Regions from separate parts of the Acidovorax sp. FG60 genome, predicted to be linked through region 1. Evidence: riboswitches for the same ligand, from Rfam matches in the RefSeq annotation. Region 1 holds a riboswitch; the other holds the start of a gene.
What was found. Region 1 has a riboswitch for glycine ahead of gcvT (glycine cleavage system aminomethyltransferase GcvT). Riboswitches for the same ligand answer to the same signal wherever they lie in the genome.

Region 1 (7,379 bases):
ATTCTCTCCACCGAATCTTCTGAACCCATGGCGTTGTCCGCCCCATGAAAAAAGCCTTTCTGATGTTTGAACGCGGGGCCACGTTTGCAGCGTTGCTCGGCGCGTGCGCCATGCTGGTCATTGCCGCATCGCTGGGCATGTTCCAGATCGTGACCCGCTTTGTGCTGGAGCAGCCCGCCGAGTGGACTGAAGTGCTGATCCGTTTCAGCCTGATCTGGATGGTGTTCCTGGCCATCCCCAGCGCGTTCCGCCAGGGCGCGATGGTCAGCGTGGATGTGCTGTACCGCTGGAGCCCCCCGCGCGTGCGCCGGGTGCTGGACTATGTCGTGGCAGTGGCGGCGCTGGCACTGATTGGCGTGATCGTGTGGTGGGGCTGGGACTATGCCCAACGCGGCGGCGTGCAGTCGATGGCGGGGCTCGAATCCGTCTCCATGTTCTGGGCCTACGTGGCCATGCCGGTGGGTGGCGTGTTCAGCGCCATTGGCATCGTCGGCAACCTGCTAGACCCTCAACGCCTTGAGCTGGAGACCGCGCAATGACGCCCGTCATGATCACCACCATGGTGCTGTGTTTTGCACTCACTGTGTCCGTGGCCGTTTCCATCGGCCTGGCCTCCATCCTGGGCATCCAGGTAGCCAATGCCAACATGCTGATCTCTGTGAAGGAGATGTTTGGCTCCATCAACAAATTTCCGCTGGCCGCCATTCCGTTCTTCATCCTCGCGGGCAACCTGATGGAAACGGGCGGCATATCCCGCCGCCTGGTGGAGTTTGCCAAGAGCATCGTGGGCGGCGTGCAGGGTGGCCTGCCCATGACCTGCGTGCTGACCTGCATGATCTTTGCGGCCGTGTCGGGCTCGTCGGTGGCCACCACATTTGCCATTGGCGCCATCCTGATCCCCGCGCTCATCAAGCATGGCTACCCCACGAGCTACGCCGCATCCCTGCAGGCCACCAGCGCCGAGCTGGGCGTGATCATCCCGCCCTCCATCCCCATGATCCTGTATGGCGTGAGCGCCGAAGTGTCGATTGGCGAGCTGTTCATCGCCGGCTTTGGCCCGGGGCTGCTGATCAGTGGCGCGCTGATGCTTTTTGTCTGGGCGTACTGCAAGTACAAGGGCTGGGGCAAAAACGACGGCGACGGCCGCATGTCTCTTGGCAAGGCCACGCTGCAGGCGGGCTGGGCGCTGCTGATGCCGGTGATCATCCTTGGCGGCATCTACGGTGGCGTATTCACCCCCACTGAAGCATCGGCCGTGGCGGTGTTCTACGCATTGATTGTGGGGGTGGTGATATACCGCGAGATCCGGCTCAAGGACCTGTTTGCCATCCTGCGCAAATCGGCCATCTCGTCCGCAGTGATCATGTTCATCATTGCCAATGCGGGCCTGTTCGCCTTCCTCATCACCCGTGCTGGCGTGCCGGATGCCATTGGCCGCTGGCTGGAGGCGGTGCTGCAATCTCCCACCCTCTTCCTGCTCGGGGTGAACGCGGCGTTGTTCGTGATCGGCATGTTCATCGAGACCAGTGCCGCCATCATCGTTCTGGCGCCCATCCTGGCTCCCGTGGCCATCCACTTTGGTGTGGACCCGGTGCACTTTGGCCTGATCATGGTAGTGAACCTGGCCATGGGCATGATCACGCCGCCGTTTGGCGTGAACCTGTTTGCAGCCTGCACCGTGGCGCGAATATCGCTGGACCGCATCGTCGGGCACCTGATTCCGTTTGTGCTTGTCATCATGGCCTGCCTGATGGTGGTGACCTATGTGCCGCAGTTGTCGCTGGGTTTGCGCGATCTGGTCTACGCAAAGTAGTTAGAATCCCTCGGTCAGGAGAGAGTGCCAAGCCCCACAGGCCACCGCACCGCCGAAGGCGCAGGCAGCAGCCGAACGCTCAGGCAAAAGGACTGACAACCGCCCGCAGTGATGTGGGCGTTCCCTTGCTGGAGAGAGATGGCCCACCGCACCGCGTGTTGAGGCCATCCACCGAAGGAGCAAACCGCATGGCCAGCCAGGGCGCTGCGGTGAATCTCTCAGGTAAAGCGGACAGCAGGGCAAATCCCGTAGCCACCTTGTGGCTGCGGCCCTCATTTGCCCCGGAGTTCCGCCATGTCAGCCACCGCCCCCCTGCTTACCACGCCCCTGAACGCCCTGCACATCGAGCTGGGCGCCCGCATGGTGCCGTTCGCCGGCTACTCCATGCCCGTGCAATACCCCGCTGGCCTGATGGCCGAACACCAGCACACGCGCAGCGCGGCGGGCTTGTTTGACGTCTCGCACATGGGCCAGCTCAAGCTGGTCGGCTCTGACGCCGCAGCGGCGTTTGAAACCCTGATGCCGGTGGACGTGATCGACCTGCCCGTGGGCAAACAGCGCTACGGGCTGCTGCTCACCGACGAAGGCACGGTCATCGACGACCTGATGTTTTTCAACCAAGGCGTGGTGGATGGCAAGCCCACGCTGTTCGTGATCGTGAACGGTGCCTGCAAGGTGGGCGACATTGCCCATATCCAGGCGCGCATCGGCCAGCGTTGCAATGTGATCCCCATGCCCAACCACGCGCTGCTGGCGCTGCAGGGCCCGCAGGCCGTCACAGCACTTGCGCGCCTGGCGCCCGGCGTGGAAAAGCTGGTTTTCATGACGGGCGGCGATTTTTCCATTGCAGGCTGCGACTGTTTTGTGACCCGCAGCGGCTACACCGGTGAAGACGGTTTTGAAATCTCGGTGCCCGCTGCGCAGGCCGACACCCTGGCCCGCGCCCTGCTTGCTCAGCCCGAGGTCAAACCCATCGGCCTGGGCGCCCGCAACTCGCTGCGGCTCGAAGCGGGCCTGTGCCTGTATGGCAACGACATCGACACCACCACCACGCCGCCTGAAGCCGCGCTGAACTGGGCCATCCAGAAGGTGCGTCGCATGGGAGGCGCCCGCGCAGGGGGTTTCCCCGGATCAGACAAGGTGCTCGCGCAGATCGACAACCCCGCCAGCCTGCAGCGCAAGCGCGTTGGCCTCGTCGCGCTGGAGCGTGTGCCCGTGCGCGAACACACCGAATTGCAGAGCGAAGACGGCCAGAAGATTGGCGAAGTGACCAGCGGCCTGCTGGGCCCCACGGTGAACGAACCCGTGGCCATGGGCTATGTCACACCCGCCTTCGCCGCCATCGGCACGCGGGTGAACGCCATCGTGCGCGGCAAGGCCGTGCCCATGGAAGTGCGTGCCATGCCCTTTACCCCCGCGCGCTACTACCGCGGCTGACCGTCTGAAACTGCGCCAGCCCGGCTACAGTCTTGGCTGGCATCGGCACTTTTGTTTGTTTCCCCCCTTTTTTTCTGGAGCCCCCATGACCGTCAAGTTTTCCAAGGATCACGAGTGGATCGACATCTCCGACCACGAAGCCGCCACCGTGGGCATCACGGTACACGCCCAGGACGCGCTGGGCGATGTGGTGTTTGTGGACCTGCCCGAAGTCGGCAAGACCTTCACCCAAGGTGAAGTCGCCGGCGTGGTGGAGTCCGTCAAAGCCGCCGCCGACGTGTACATGCCCGTCAGCGGCGAAATCGTCGAGGTGAACGAAGCCCTGCGCGCCGACCCCTCGCTGGCCAACACCGACCCGCTGGGCGCTGGCTGGTTCTTCAAGGTCCACGTGACCGACATGATGCAATTCGACGCGCTCATGGACGAACCTGCGTACGCAGAGTTCGCCAAGAACGCCTGATCTCCGGATCTTTTGTTCCCCGAGGCCCGGCGCCCTGCCGGGCCAATGTGCCTCCTTGTTGTCCCACGCCGCCGCCGATGACCACCCTCGCCCCCCTGACCACGCTCGCAGCGCTTGAAAACGCCACCGAATTCCTGCCACGCCACATCGGCATCGATGCGGCCGATGAAGCGCACATGCTGTCGGTGATTGGCGAGGCCTCGCGCCGCGCCCTCATCGACTCCATCGTCCCGCGCTCCATTGCACGCAGCAGCGCGATGGACCTGCCCCTGCCGATCACGGAAGCGGCGGCGCTGGCCGAACTCAAGGCGATGGCATCGAAGAACCAGGTCCTGAAGAGCTTCATCGGCCAGGGCTACTACGGCACCCACACACCGGGCGTCATCCTGCGCAACATCCTGGAGAACCCCGCCTGGTACACGGCCTACACGCCGTACCAGGCCGAAATCTCGCAAGGCCGCATGGAGGCGCTGGTCAATTTTCAGACCATGGTCTGCGATCTGACCGGCATGCCGATTGCCAATGCGTCGATGCTGGACGAAGCCACGGCCGCCGCTGAGGCGATGACGCTGGCCAAGCGCTCCGTCAAGAGCAAGAGCAATGTGTTTGTGGTGGCCGGTGATGCCCACCCGCAAACCATCGAAGTGATCCAGACCCGTGCCAAGCCCCTCAATATCGAAGTGGTGCTGGCCAACTCCGCCGCCGAATGGGATGCAGCGCTGAATGGCGAGTATTTCGCCGTGCTGGCCCAGTACCCTGCCACCAGCGGCCGCATTGACGACCTGCGCGCTGATGTGGAGAAGGCGCATGCCAAACAGGCGGCCTTCATCGCAGCGGCCGACCTGCTGGCCCTCACGCTGATCACCCCGCCCGGTGAATGGGGTGCCGACATCGTCGTGGGCACCACGCAGCGCTTCGGCATGCCCATGGGCGCGGGTGGCCCGCACGCTGCCTACATGGCCTGCCGCGACGAGTTCAAGCGCAGTCTGCCCGGCCGCCTGGTGGGCGTGAGCGTGGATACACATGGCAAGCCCGCCTACCGCCTGGCCCTGCAAACGCGCGAGCAGCACATCCGCCGCGAAAAGGCCACGTCCAACATCTGCACCGCGCAGGTGTTGCCCGCCGTGATCGCCAGCATGTACGCCGTGTACCATGGCCCCGATGGGCTCAAGCGCATTGCACAGCGGGTGGCCAGCTACACCGCCATTCTGGCCAAGGGGCTCGCCCAACTGGGCGCACCGGTGCGCCCGCAGGCGTGTTTTGACACGCTGACGCTCAAAACCGATGGCGCTACTAAATCCATAGCTGCTCGCGCAGTACAGCTGGGCGCCAACCTGCGAATTTATTTCGGAAACTACCTGTGCATCTCCTTGGACGAGACCACCACGCGCGCCGACATCGAGCTGCTGTGGAAAGTCTTTGCCCAGGACGGCCAGGCGTTGCCCACGTTCGATGCTTTTGAGAAAGGCGTGGAGTTGCTGATTCCGGCCGAGCTGCGCCGCACCAGCAGCTACCTCACGCACCCGGTGTTCAACACCCACCACTCCGAAACCGGCATGCTGCGCTACATCCGCCAGCTGTCTGACAAGGACCTGGCGTTGGACCGCAGCATGATCCCGCTGGGCAGCTGCACCATGAAGCTCAATGCCACGAGCGAGATGATCCCCATCACCTGGCCCGAATTCGCCAACGTGCACCCCTTCGCACCCGCTGACCAGTTGCAAGGCTACAAGGAGCTGGACGAACAACTGCGCGCCTGGCTGTGCCAGGCCACGGGCTACGCAGGCATCAGCCTGCAGCCCAACGCCGGATCGCAAGGCGAATACGCGGGCCTGCTGGCCATCAAGGCATACCACGAGGCCCAGGGCGATAGCCACCGCAACATCTGCCTGATCCCCAGCAGCGCACACGGCACCAACCCCGCCAGCGCCCAGATGGTGGGCATGCAGGTGGTAGTGACCGCCTGCGACGCCAACGGCAACGTGGACATGGCCGACCTGCAGGCCAAGTGCGAACAGCACAGTGCCAACCTGGCCTGCATCATGATCACCTACCCCAGCACGCACGGCGTGTTCGAAACGCAGGTGAAGGAGCTGTGCGCCCTGGTGCACAGCCACGGCGGCCGGGTGTATGTGGACGGCGCCAACATGAACGCCCTGGTCGGCGTGGCCGCCCCTGGCGAGTTCGGCGGCGACGTGAGCCACCTGAATCTGCACAAGACCTTCTGCATTCCGCACGGCGGTGGCGGCCCCGGCGTAGGTCCCGTGTGTGTGGTGGCCGATCTGGTGCCCTACCTGCCTGGTCATGCTACGGCCGGTGTGGCCGGCGGCGTGGGTGCCGTGTCGGCAGCGCCTCTGGGCAATGCCGCCGTGCTGCCCATCAGCTGGATGTACTGCCGCATGATGGGCGCCGAAGGCCTGCAGGCCGCGACCGAAACCGCCATCCTCTCGGCCAACTACATCAGTGCACGCCTCAAGGATCACTACCCCACGCTGTACGCGAGTGCCAATGGCCACGTGGCGCACGAGTGCATCCTGGACCTGCGCGGCCTCAAGGACACCAGCGGCGTGATGGCTGAGGATGTCGCCAAGCGCCTGATCGACTACGGCTTCCACGCGCCCACGCTGAGCTTCCCCGTGCCCAACACGCTGATGGTGGAGCCCACCGAGAGCGAAACGCTGTTCGAGATCGACCGCTTCGTCGACGCGATGATTGCCATCCGCGAAGAGATCCGCCAGATCGAATCCGGCGCCTGGCCGCAGGACAACAACCCGCTGAAGAACGCACCCCACACGGCCGAGAGTCTGCTGGGCAGCGAATGGGCTCGCCCTTACGCCCGCGAAGCCGCCGCTTACCCGGTGGCCGCCCTGCGCCAGGCCAAGTACTGGTCTCCTGTTGGCCGCGTGGACAACGTATGGGGTGACCGCAATCTGAGCTGCAGCTGCATCCCGGTGTCTGACTACGCCTGAGACACCTGAATTGCCTGAACGCAGTGACCTCGACCACCAGCGCCTGCACTGTCTGCCAGCCGCCTGCGCTGGACGCGCTGGTCCGGTCTGAGCCTGCCCTGGCCGCTCTGTGGCAGGCCCTGCCTCGTCGTCAGTTCGGCGCAGGCACGCTGCTGCAGCCCGCGGGCGAGACCAGCACGCGCTGCTGGCAGGTGCGCAGCGGTGTGGTTCGGCTGTTCTACCTGAACGAACAAGGTACCGAACGCAACCGGTCGTTTCACGGCACCGGCAGCTGGGTGGCTGGCAACCTGCCGCCTCTGGCGCTGCCCAGCCCTTATGCCATCGAGGCCCTGGCACCCGTAGAGGCTGTGGAGCTGGCCTATGCCACCTTGCAGCAGTGGCAAAGCAGCTTTGCCCACATCGGCCCCTTGCTGGAAGAGGCCCTGGGCTATGTGTTTCAGCAGCACGCACAGCGCGAAGCCGAGTTGTTGAGCCACCCGCCCGAGGTGCGCTACCAATCTTTTCTCGCTACACACGGTGATTTGACGCCCCACCTGCCGCAGCACCATGTGGCCAGCTACCTGGGCATCTCGCCGGTATCGCTATCACGCATCCGGGCACGGCTGGGCATGCTGGAAGCGTCACGCGGCGTTTGAGAATATTCAGCGTTCCTGTGGCCACGCGCTGACCGTGCGATCCCGCCCTGGCATCACCACCTGGG
Region 2 (7,379 bases), on a different contig from region 1:
CGCTGCCCTGACGCCCGTTCCTTTGCGCGGGCTGGGTGCCGGGTTGCTGGCACTCACGGTGCTGGGCATTGTGCTCATGCCTTCCTCCGGTTTCTGGCTGGCGCTGCCGCCCGCGCTCGCCCTGTGCTGGCCCCAAAGCGCTGAAGGCGAAAAAGGCGGTTGATGCGCTGCGTCTGCACCTTCCACGGCCATCCTGATTGAACTAGAAACTGTCCATGAATACTGCGCTGGTACTGGCAGCCGGGGGCCTCGCCCTGGTGGGTGTTGCGCACTCGGTGCTGGGTGAATTGCTGGTGTTTCGCGCCCTGCGCACAGAGGGCATCGTGCCCACCGGCGGACGGCCCGTGCTGCGGGAGTGGCAGGTGCGCATTCTGTGGGGCACCTGGCACCTGGCCACCGTGCTGGGCTGGGCCCTGAGCGCCTTGATGTGGCGCCTGGGGACCGCGCCCGTGGACGCGGACCTGGGAGCCTGGGTGGCCGATGTGGCCGGGGTCGCCACGCTGGCCAGCGGCGTGCTGGTGTTCTATGCCACTGAGGGCCGACACCCTGCCTGGTTTGCCCTGCTCGTGGTGGCGGCGCTGGTGTGGTGGCGCTGAAGGGCCGCACTACGTTCACGTGGGTGGGCAGCTTGCCGGAAGTGTGAGAAAAATCACGGAAACCGCGGCTGCTCCTGCTGCAGGAAACACAACTTCACAAGACTTCGCAATTCGCCTACACCGGCTTGACGCAGCATCTGCACCATGAAGTCTCCGGTTCCGCAAGGAATCATTCTGAGGAGATCACCATGGCCCGCAATGCACTCGCCGCTGTTTCCATCGCCTTGCTGTCTCTGGGCGCCGCAACGGTGGCGCAGGCACAGACCAGCGCCACCGTTGTCATCCAGTCGGGGCAGCCCCACCACTACCAGGCGCCAGCGCCCATGGTGGTGCAATACGGCCCACCACCGCCCCCCCGCCATGAAGTGGCGCCCCGCCCTCGGCACAACATGGTGTGGGTGCCCGGCTATTGGGATTGGCGCGGCCACCGCCATGTCTGGGTCCAGGGCCACTGGGTGAAGGCGCGCCCTGGTTACTACTACCGCGAGCCGCGCTGGGTGGAACACGGCGGCCGGTGGGACCTGCGCCCCGGCCGCTGGGACCGTGATGGCGACGGCATCCCCAACCGCTATGACCGTGACCGCGATGGTGATGGTGTTCCCAACCGCTACGACCGCGATCACCACGACCGAGACCGCGATGGCGTGTCCAACCGCTACGACCGCGACCGTGACGGAGACGGCGTTCCCAATCGGCACGACCGCCGCCCGGACAACCCCTACCGCAATTGAACGATTGAACAGCTGAAGGAGCGCGGAGGCTCGCGAGCCCCCGCGCCCACTCCCCCCTTTGGCCTACGCCCGCCCCCGCTGAGCACCTACGTGGCGCCGCGCACCAGGCCGCCACCATGCAAAGACCGATTCCGCCAGGAATCACCCCGGAGACCACCATGACCCGCCAAACACTGACCGCAGCCGCCATCGCCCTGACGGCACTGCTGCCCCTCGTACCGACACACGCGGCCATTCAAGGCACCGTCGTCATTCAGTCCGACCAGCCACAGCGTGGGTACCAGCCTACGCAGACCTACCAGGTGATTCCCGCGCCCCCACCCCCACGGTACGAAGCCGTGCCGCGCCCACGCCGTGGCCAGGTGTGGGAACAAGGCCATTGGGAATGGCGCGGCAACCGCCACCGCTGGGTGAAGGGCCACTGGGTACAAGCGCGCAGCGGCTACCAGTACCGGCAGCCCCAATGGGTGGAGCGCGATGGCCGCTGGGAAATGCAGCGGGGCCGCTGGGACAGTGACGGTGACGGCATTGCCGACCGCAACGACCGGGACCGCGATGGCGATGGCATCTCCAACCGCAATGACCGTGATCGCGACGGTGACGGCGTGTCCAACCGCCGCGACAGCCAGCCGGACAACCCGCGCCGCAACTGATCTGCCGCGTTCCACGATCCTCGTAACGGTTCAGTCGAATTTCACCTCGGCGCGACCGACACCAGGGAAGTCGGCAACCACCACCGTGCCCGGTGCCACCATCACGGTGCCGGTGCACGACCCGGTGGTCACCCACTGCCCTGCGCGCAGCCCTCCCAGGCTGCGCGCGCCTTCGTTGGCCAGCCACACCAGCAGCCGCAGAGGGTCGCCCGCCGGGTTGGCCCAGGTGGCGTGCTGCACGGCCACCGATCCGTTCACCGACAGGCTGACCCCTTCCACCAGGGGCTGCACCGAAGCCACGTCGGTCAAACCCGAACCCACGATCAGCGCCCCATGGCAGGCCTGGTCGGCCAGGCGACTCCAATCCCCTTGTTGTGCCCAGGCGGCAAAGCGCGTGTCGCACACCTCAATGGCGGCACGCACCGACACCATGGCGGCCAGCACCTCGGCCGCGCTGTAGGGCGTGGCGCGTGCGGGCAGGTCTGCGCCCAGTTCGTACACCAGCTCCGCCTCCACCCCCATAACGGCAAAGCCTGTGGCCGACAAGTTGACCTCCTGGCCAGGCTGCTCCACCCACACCGAGTCGCGGGTCAGCGCCGCACGCGCGGGTTGGGCCTGGGGCGACGCGGCGCCCACCTTCCAGCCCACAATTTCGCCCCGCTCACGCACTACGGCGTCCTGCACGGCGTAGGCCTCGGCCGCATCGCGAGGGCGCAATGCAGCGGGCAGATCCAGCGGCCGGGGCGTGCGTCCCTGGCGCGCCATGGTGATCACGGCGGCGCTGGCGAAGGGGTCAAAGGCGGTATCGGGCATGGGAAAAGCGTCCTGGGGTGGGTCAAATCGCCGGATTATGGCGACTCCATGTCGCCGCCAGCATCAGCAACGATTGCCGCCCATTAGCCGCCCCAAACACCCCACCGCCGCCCGCACCCTCCTAGAATGGCCCCCGCAGGAGAGCACGGCAGGCCACAAGGCCCACCGCTGCACCGAAGGCGCAAACTCCCATACACGCTCAGGTCCCGTACTGCACCATTTATCAAAGCCGTCTGGAGAGCCGCCCCAACCTGTCAGCAGCGTTGTGGCGCACCGAAGGAGCAAACCGCGCGCCATGTGGGCTGGGTGGTGAATCTCTCAGGTACCAAGGACAGGGGGAGCGGCAGCTTGGCGGACGCGCGCTGGCTGCTTGCTATTGAATCAATAGCTGCCAACGCAAATCCATCAAGCGCTGAACCCTTAAAAGGCTCAAAAATGCGCGTGATCGTTTTGGGCGCCGGCTTGCTCGGCGTGACTTCGGCTTATTTCCTGCAACAACTTGGCCATGAGGTCACGGTCATCGACCGCCAGGGTGCGCCCGGCGCCGAGACCAGCTTTGCCAACGGCGGCCAGATCTCGGTGAGCCACGCCGAGCCCTGGGCCAACCCCAGCGCGCCGCTCAAGGTGCTGCAGTGGTTGGGCAAGGAGGATGCGCCCCTGCTGTTCCGCATCCGCGCCGACATGCGCCAGTGGCTGTGGGGCCTGTCCTTTTTGCGTAACTGCACGCCAGCGCGCACGCGCCACAACATCGAGCAAATCGTGCGCCTGGGCACCTACAGCCGCGACACGCTGCAGCAGCTGCGCGCGGCCACCGGCATCCAGTACGACCAGCGCACGCAGGGCATCCTGCACTTCTATACCAACGCCAAGGAGTTCGACGGTGCCCTGGCCCCTGCCGAGCAGATGCGCGCGCTGGGCTGCGAGCGGCAGGTGATCAGCGCCGACGAAGCCGTGCGCATCGAGCCCGCCCTGGCCCATATCCGCCCGCAGCTGGCAGGCGCCACCTACACGGCCGAGGACGAATCGGGCGATGCCAACCAGTTCACACGCGAGCTGGCCAAGCTGTGTGAAGCGGCGGGCGTGCAGTTCCGCATGGGCCACCACATCACCGCACTGCGCGAGGCAGGCGGCCGCATCGACCACGTGGAAGTGACCAATGCCGAAGGCCGCTTCGAGCGCGTGCGCGGCGATGCGTTTGTGCTGGCCATGGGCTCGTTCAGCCCGCTGCTGGCGCAGCCGCTGGGCATCCACCTGCCGATCTACCCGGCCAAGGGCTACTCGGTGACGATGCCGGTGAAAGACGCCAGCAAGGCGCACCAGGTGAGCCTGACAGACGACGAGTTCAAGCTCGTGTTCTCGCGCTACACCAGCGAACGCGGCGGTGATCGCCTGCGCATTGCAGGCACGGCCGAGCTGAACGGCTACGACCGCCACCTGAACCAGGTGCGCTGCGAGGCCATCGTGCGGCGTGTGGAACAGCTCTTCCCTGGCGCGGGCGAGGCGAGCCAGGCCCAGTTCTGGAGTGGCCTGCGCCCCGCCACGCCCAGCAACGTGCCGCTAATCGGCAAAACGAAGGTGGGCAACCTGTTCCTCAACACCGGCCACGGCACGCTGGGCTGGACGCATGCCTGCGGCTCGGGCAAGGCCCTGGCAGACATCGTGAGCGGCCGCGTGCCCGAGGTGGACTTTGCGTTCCAGGGGTTGCAGGGGCGCGCGGCGGGCGCGGCGCTGGTGCCGTCGCGCACGGCGGCCTGAAGCAGCGCGCGATTGCAGCGAGGCAACGCTGCTGCAACCGCCGCGAGAGGCCGCGCCTACTTGGCCGCGCCCGTGGCGTGCGCCACGAATTGCGCCACGGCCAACATGTCCTTTTCGCTCATGCGCTCGGCATAGGAGGGCATCACGCCGATGCCTGCCTTCAGCGCGCGCAACACGCGGCCCGCGTCGGGTTTCAGCTCATCCAGCACCGGACCCACCTGGCCCTCGGCCCCGGCGGCCTGCAGCGTGTGGCACACCGCGCAGGCGGGCTGGATCTTGGTGAACAGCTCCTTGCCGCGCGCCAGCTCGGCCGGCTCGGCGGCCCAGCTGGCACCCGCCCACAGTAACGCTAGCCCTACCAGCAAACCGCCTTGCGGCACCCGAGGCCGTTCGATAGCGGCGCGCACCCATGCCAGTGCCACCGTGGAACTGGCTCTGCCAGGCCACGGGTGGCGTCCCCCCTTCGGGGGGAAGGCGCAAAGCGCCTCAGGGGGGAGCGAGGTCATGCCACGGTCACGGTGACGGCGTGGTCGCGCCAGCTGGCGTTGTTGTAGCCGCCCAGATTTTCCTCGCGCTGCTCGGCCTGCACATTGCCTGCCGTGTCGGTGGCTCGGCTGGCCAGCACATGGGTGCCCGCCTCCAGGCGCACGGGCAACGCAAACTGCCGCCAGGCAAAGGGGCCCAGGTCGGGGCCGATGAGCTTGGCCGCCAACCAGGTCTTGCCGCCATCGGCCGACACCTCCACGCCCTTGATGCCGCGCGTGCCGCCAAAGGCCACGCCATGCACCTGCACCTGTCCGGGCTTGAGTGCCCCCTTGTCGGGCAAGGGGCCGTTGATCCAGGACTTCACGCCCATCTCCCACACCGAAGGCTGGTCGGGGCTGGCCTTGCTGCCGGGCGGCGACATGCGGTAGCCGTGCGACATGATGCGCGCCTGCGACTGTGCGCTGGTAAACGCAACGCGCTTGACGTACTTGATGTTGTTCACGCCCTGGTAGCCGGGCACCACCAGCCGCAGCGGGCCGCCGTGCGCGAGCGACAGCGGCTCGCCGTTCATCTCCCAGGCCAGCAGTGCGTCGTCCATCGCCTTCACGGGCACCGAGCGCTCCACCAGCACGGTGAGCGGGTCCACACCTTCGGGCAGTTTCTCGCCGCCCGTGCCGGTCAGGTAGGCAGCACCATCGGCCAGCCCGCCCAGGGCGGCCACCACGTTGCGCAGCGGTACACCGCTCCAGACCACACAACCGGCAGCGCCCACCGACCAGGGCGTGCCGCTGGGCTTGCTGGGGAAAAAGCCCCGGCCATTGCCCGAGCACTGCAGCACGGTGGCCACGGTTTCCACGCCCAGCGTCTTGAGTTCGGCCAGGGTCAGGCTCCGCGGGCTGTTGACCCCTTCGATCGCCACGGTCCAGGCATCGCGGTTGTCCAGGATGGCGGCGTCGGGCGCGGGCAGGTTGTTGCGCACATACAGCTGGTTGGACGGCGTGATGACACTGGTGCCAAACGCGGAGCGACGGGTTTCGAGAGTGCTGCTGCTGTGCACGATCAGCGCATCCGGTGACTTCCATCCTGCATACGCGGGCAGCGGCTTGGCAGCGGCTGCTGCCTGCTGAGCACGCGCACCGCCGGCCCATCCGGCCATGCCCAGCGCGCTCAAGGCGGCAGCACTTCCGGCCAGCATGTGGCGTCGCGGCAAGGTCATCGAATCTTTCATGGAAACGTCTCCAAATAATGGGATGGACAAAAACTCTTTGTTGCCCCCGCCCACCCGGCAGGCACAGGGGATCGGGTCAGCCCGCATTCTGTGCGGGAGCTCTGCGCGCCGCACGCATGGCTTCGTTAGCAGGAGTAACAAAAACAAAAGATCAGAAACATTCGTACGCAGGTGCGGGGGCCCTGGGCATATTCGCGGTTTGTTTTGGGGAGAGGAACCGCGCAATGAACATGGCCAGAAAATCGACCCGCGGCCCGCTGGGACTGCTACTTGGCTTATGGCTGTGTTGCAGCGCCGCCCAGGCCCAGCTGACGGCCCTCGTGGCCGTGGAGCCCACGGCCCGCAAGGCGGCGCACTCCATCCTGCGCACCTCCGCCGAATCGGGCCTGTCGAAGGCCGCGGGCCAGCCCGTGGCACTGACCACCAGCGACGACCTGGCCGACGTGATGCGCGCCACGCGCAGCGCGGGATATGACATCTTCATTGGCCCTGCCCAGGTGGCTGCGTCCGCGTTGCAACGCGGCTACGAGCTGGTGGGCGCCACGCACAAATCGGACAGATACCTGCTGGTCGGGCTGCAGCAGATCGCTGCGGTGCCTGCCATGAAAGGCCGACGGCTCTACCTGCCCCAGCAGGATTCGGTCTACACCTACATGGCGCGCGGCATGCTCAATGAGGCGGGGCTGTCGTTCCAGGACCTGCGCGCGGTGCAGTACGAGAAATTTCCCCAGGCCGGCCTGACAGCCCTGACTCTAGGCACGGCGGATGCCACTGTGGTGCGCGAGGACGACTGGGCGGAATGGTCGGCAGCGCACCCCGGCCTTGCGCGGGTGCTGGCTACATCGCAGCCGGTGCCAGGCGGGTTCTCCATCGTGGTGAAAAAAGACCTGCCGGCGGATGCGCGCAACAAGCTGGCCCAGTGGTTCAGCGCGTCGTCCTCCGCCAGCGGCCTGCCGCCAGCCTCCGTGCGCCCGGAGGCTGTTGAGTACCGACGTGTGGCCGAGCTGGGGCTGTTCACCCCCACGAGTCTGCCTGGGGTGAAGCGCATCACTGCGCGCGAGGCCCAGACCCTGCTGGTGCAGGGCGCCACGCTGGTGGACACCCGCACCGAGAAGGA

Region 2: another riboswitch for glycine. It lies ahead of ACODS0_RS09660 (D-amino acid dehydrogenase); the one in region 1 lies ahead of gcvT (glycine cleavage system aminomethyltransferase GcvT).

The regions. Positions count from the first base shown of each region.
Region 1 is NZ_JBMDJC010000017.1:73,141-80,519, reverse strand. It holds gene ACODS0_RS21245 (TRAP transporter small permease) at 45-539, shown strand; gene ACODS0_RS21240 (TRAP transporter large permease) at 536-1,813, shown strand; glycine riboswitch at 1,819-1,918, shown strand; glycine riboswitch at 1,932-2,058, shown strand; gene gcvT (glycine cleavage system aminomethyltransferase GcvT) at 2,108-3,250, shown strand; gene gcvH (glycine cleavage system protein GcvH) at 3,336-3,710, shown strand; gene gcvP (aminomethyl-transferring glycine dehydrogenase) at 3,788-6,679, shown strand; gene ACODS0_RS21220 (Crp/Fnr family transcriptional regulator) at 6,703-7,314, shown strand; gene ACODS0_RS21215 (c-type cytochrome) at 7,321-7,379, opposite strand, start outside.
Region 2 is NZ_JBMDJC010000005.1:134,043-141,421, reverse strand. It holds gene ACODS0_RS09685 (DUF6463 family protein) at 1-163, shown strand, start outside; gene ACODS0_RS09680 (hypothetical protein) at 216-596, shown strand; gene ACODS0_RS09675 (YXWGXW repeat-containing protein) at 785-1,327, shown strand; gene ACODS0_RS09670 (YXWGXW repeat-containing protein) at 1,486-1,980, shown strand; gene ACODS0_RS09665 (2-keto-4-pentenoate hydratase) at 2,011-2,793, opposite strand; glycine riboswitch at 3,017-3,138, shown strand; gene ACODS0_RS09660 (D-amino acid dehydrogenase) at 3,229-4,548, shown strand; gene sorU (SorU family sulfite dehydrogenase c-type cytochrome subunit) at 4,605-4,913, opposite strand; gene sorT (SorT family sulfite dehydrogenase catalytic subunit) at 5,051-6,262, opposite strand; gene ACODS0_RS09645 (rhodanese-like domain-containing protein) at 6,487-7,379, shown strand, end outside.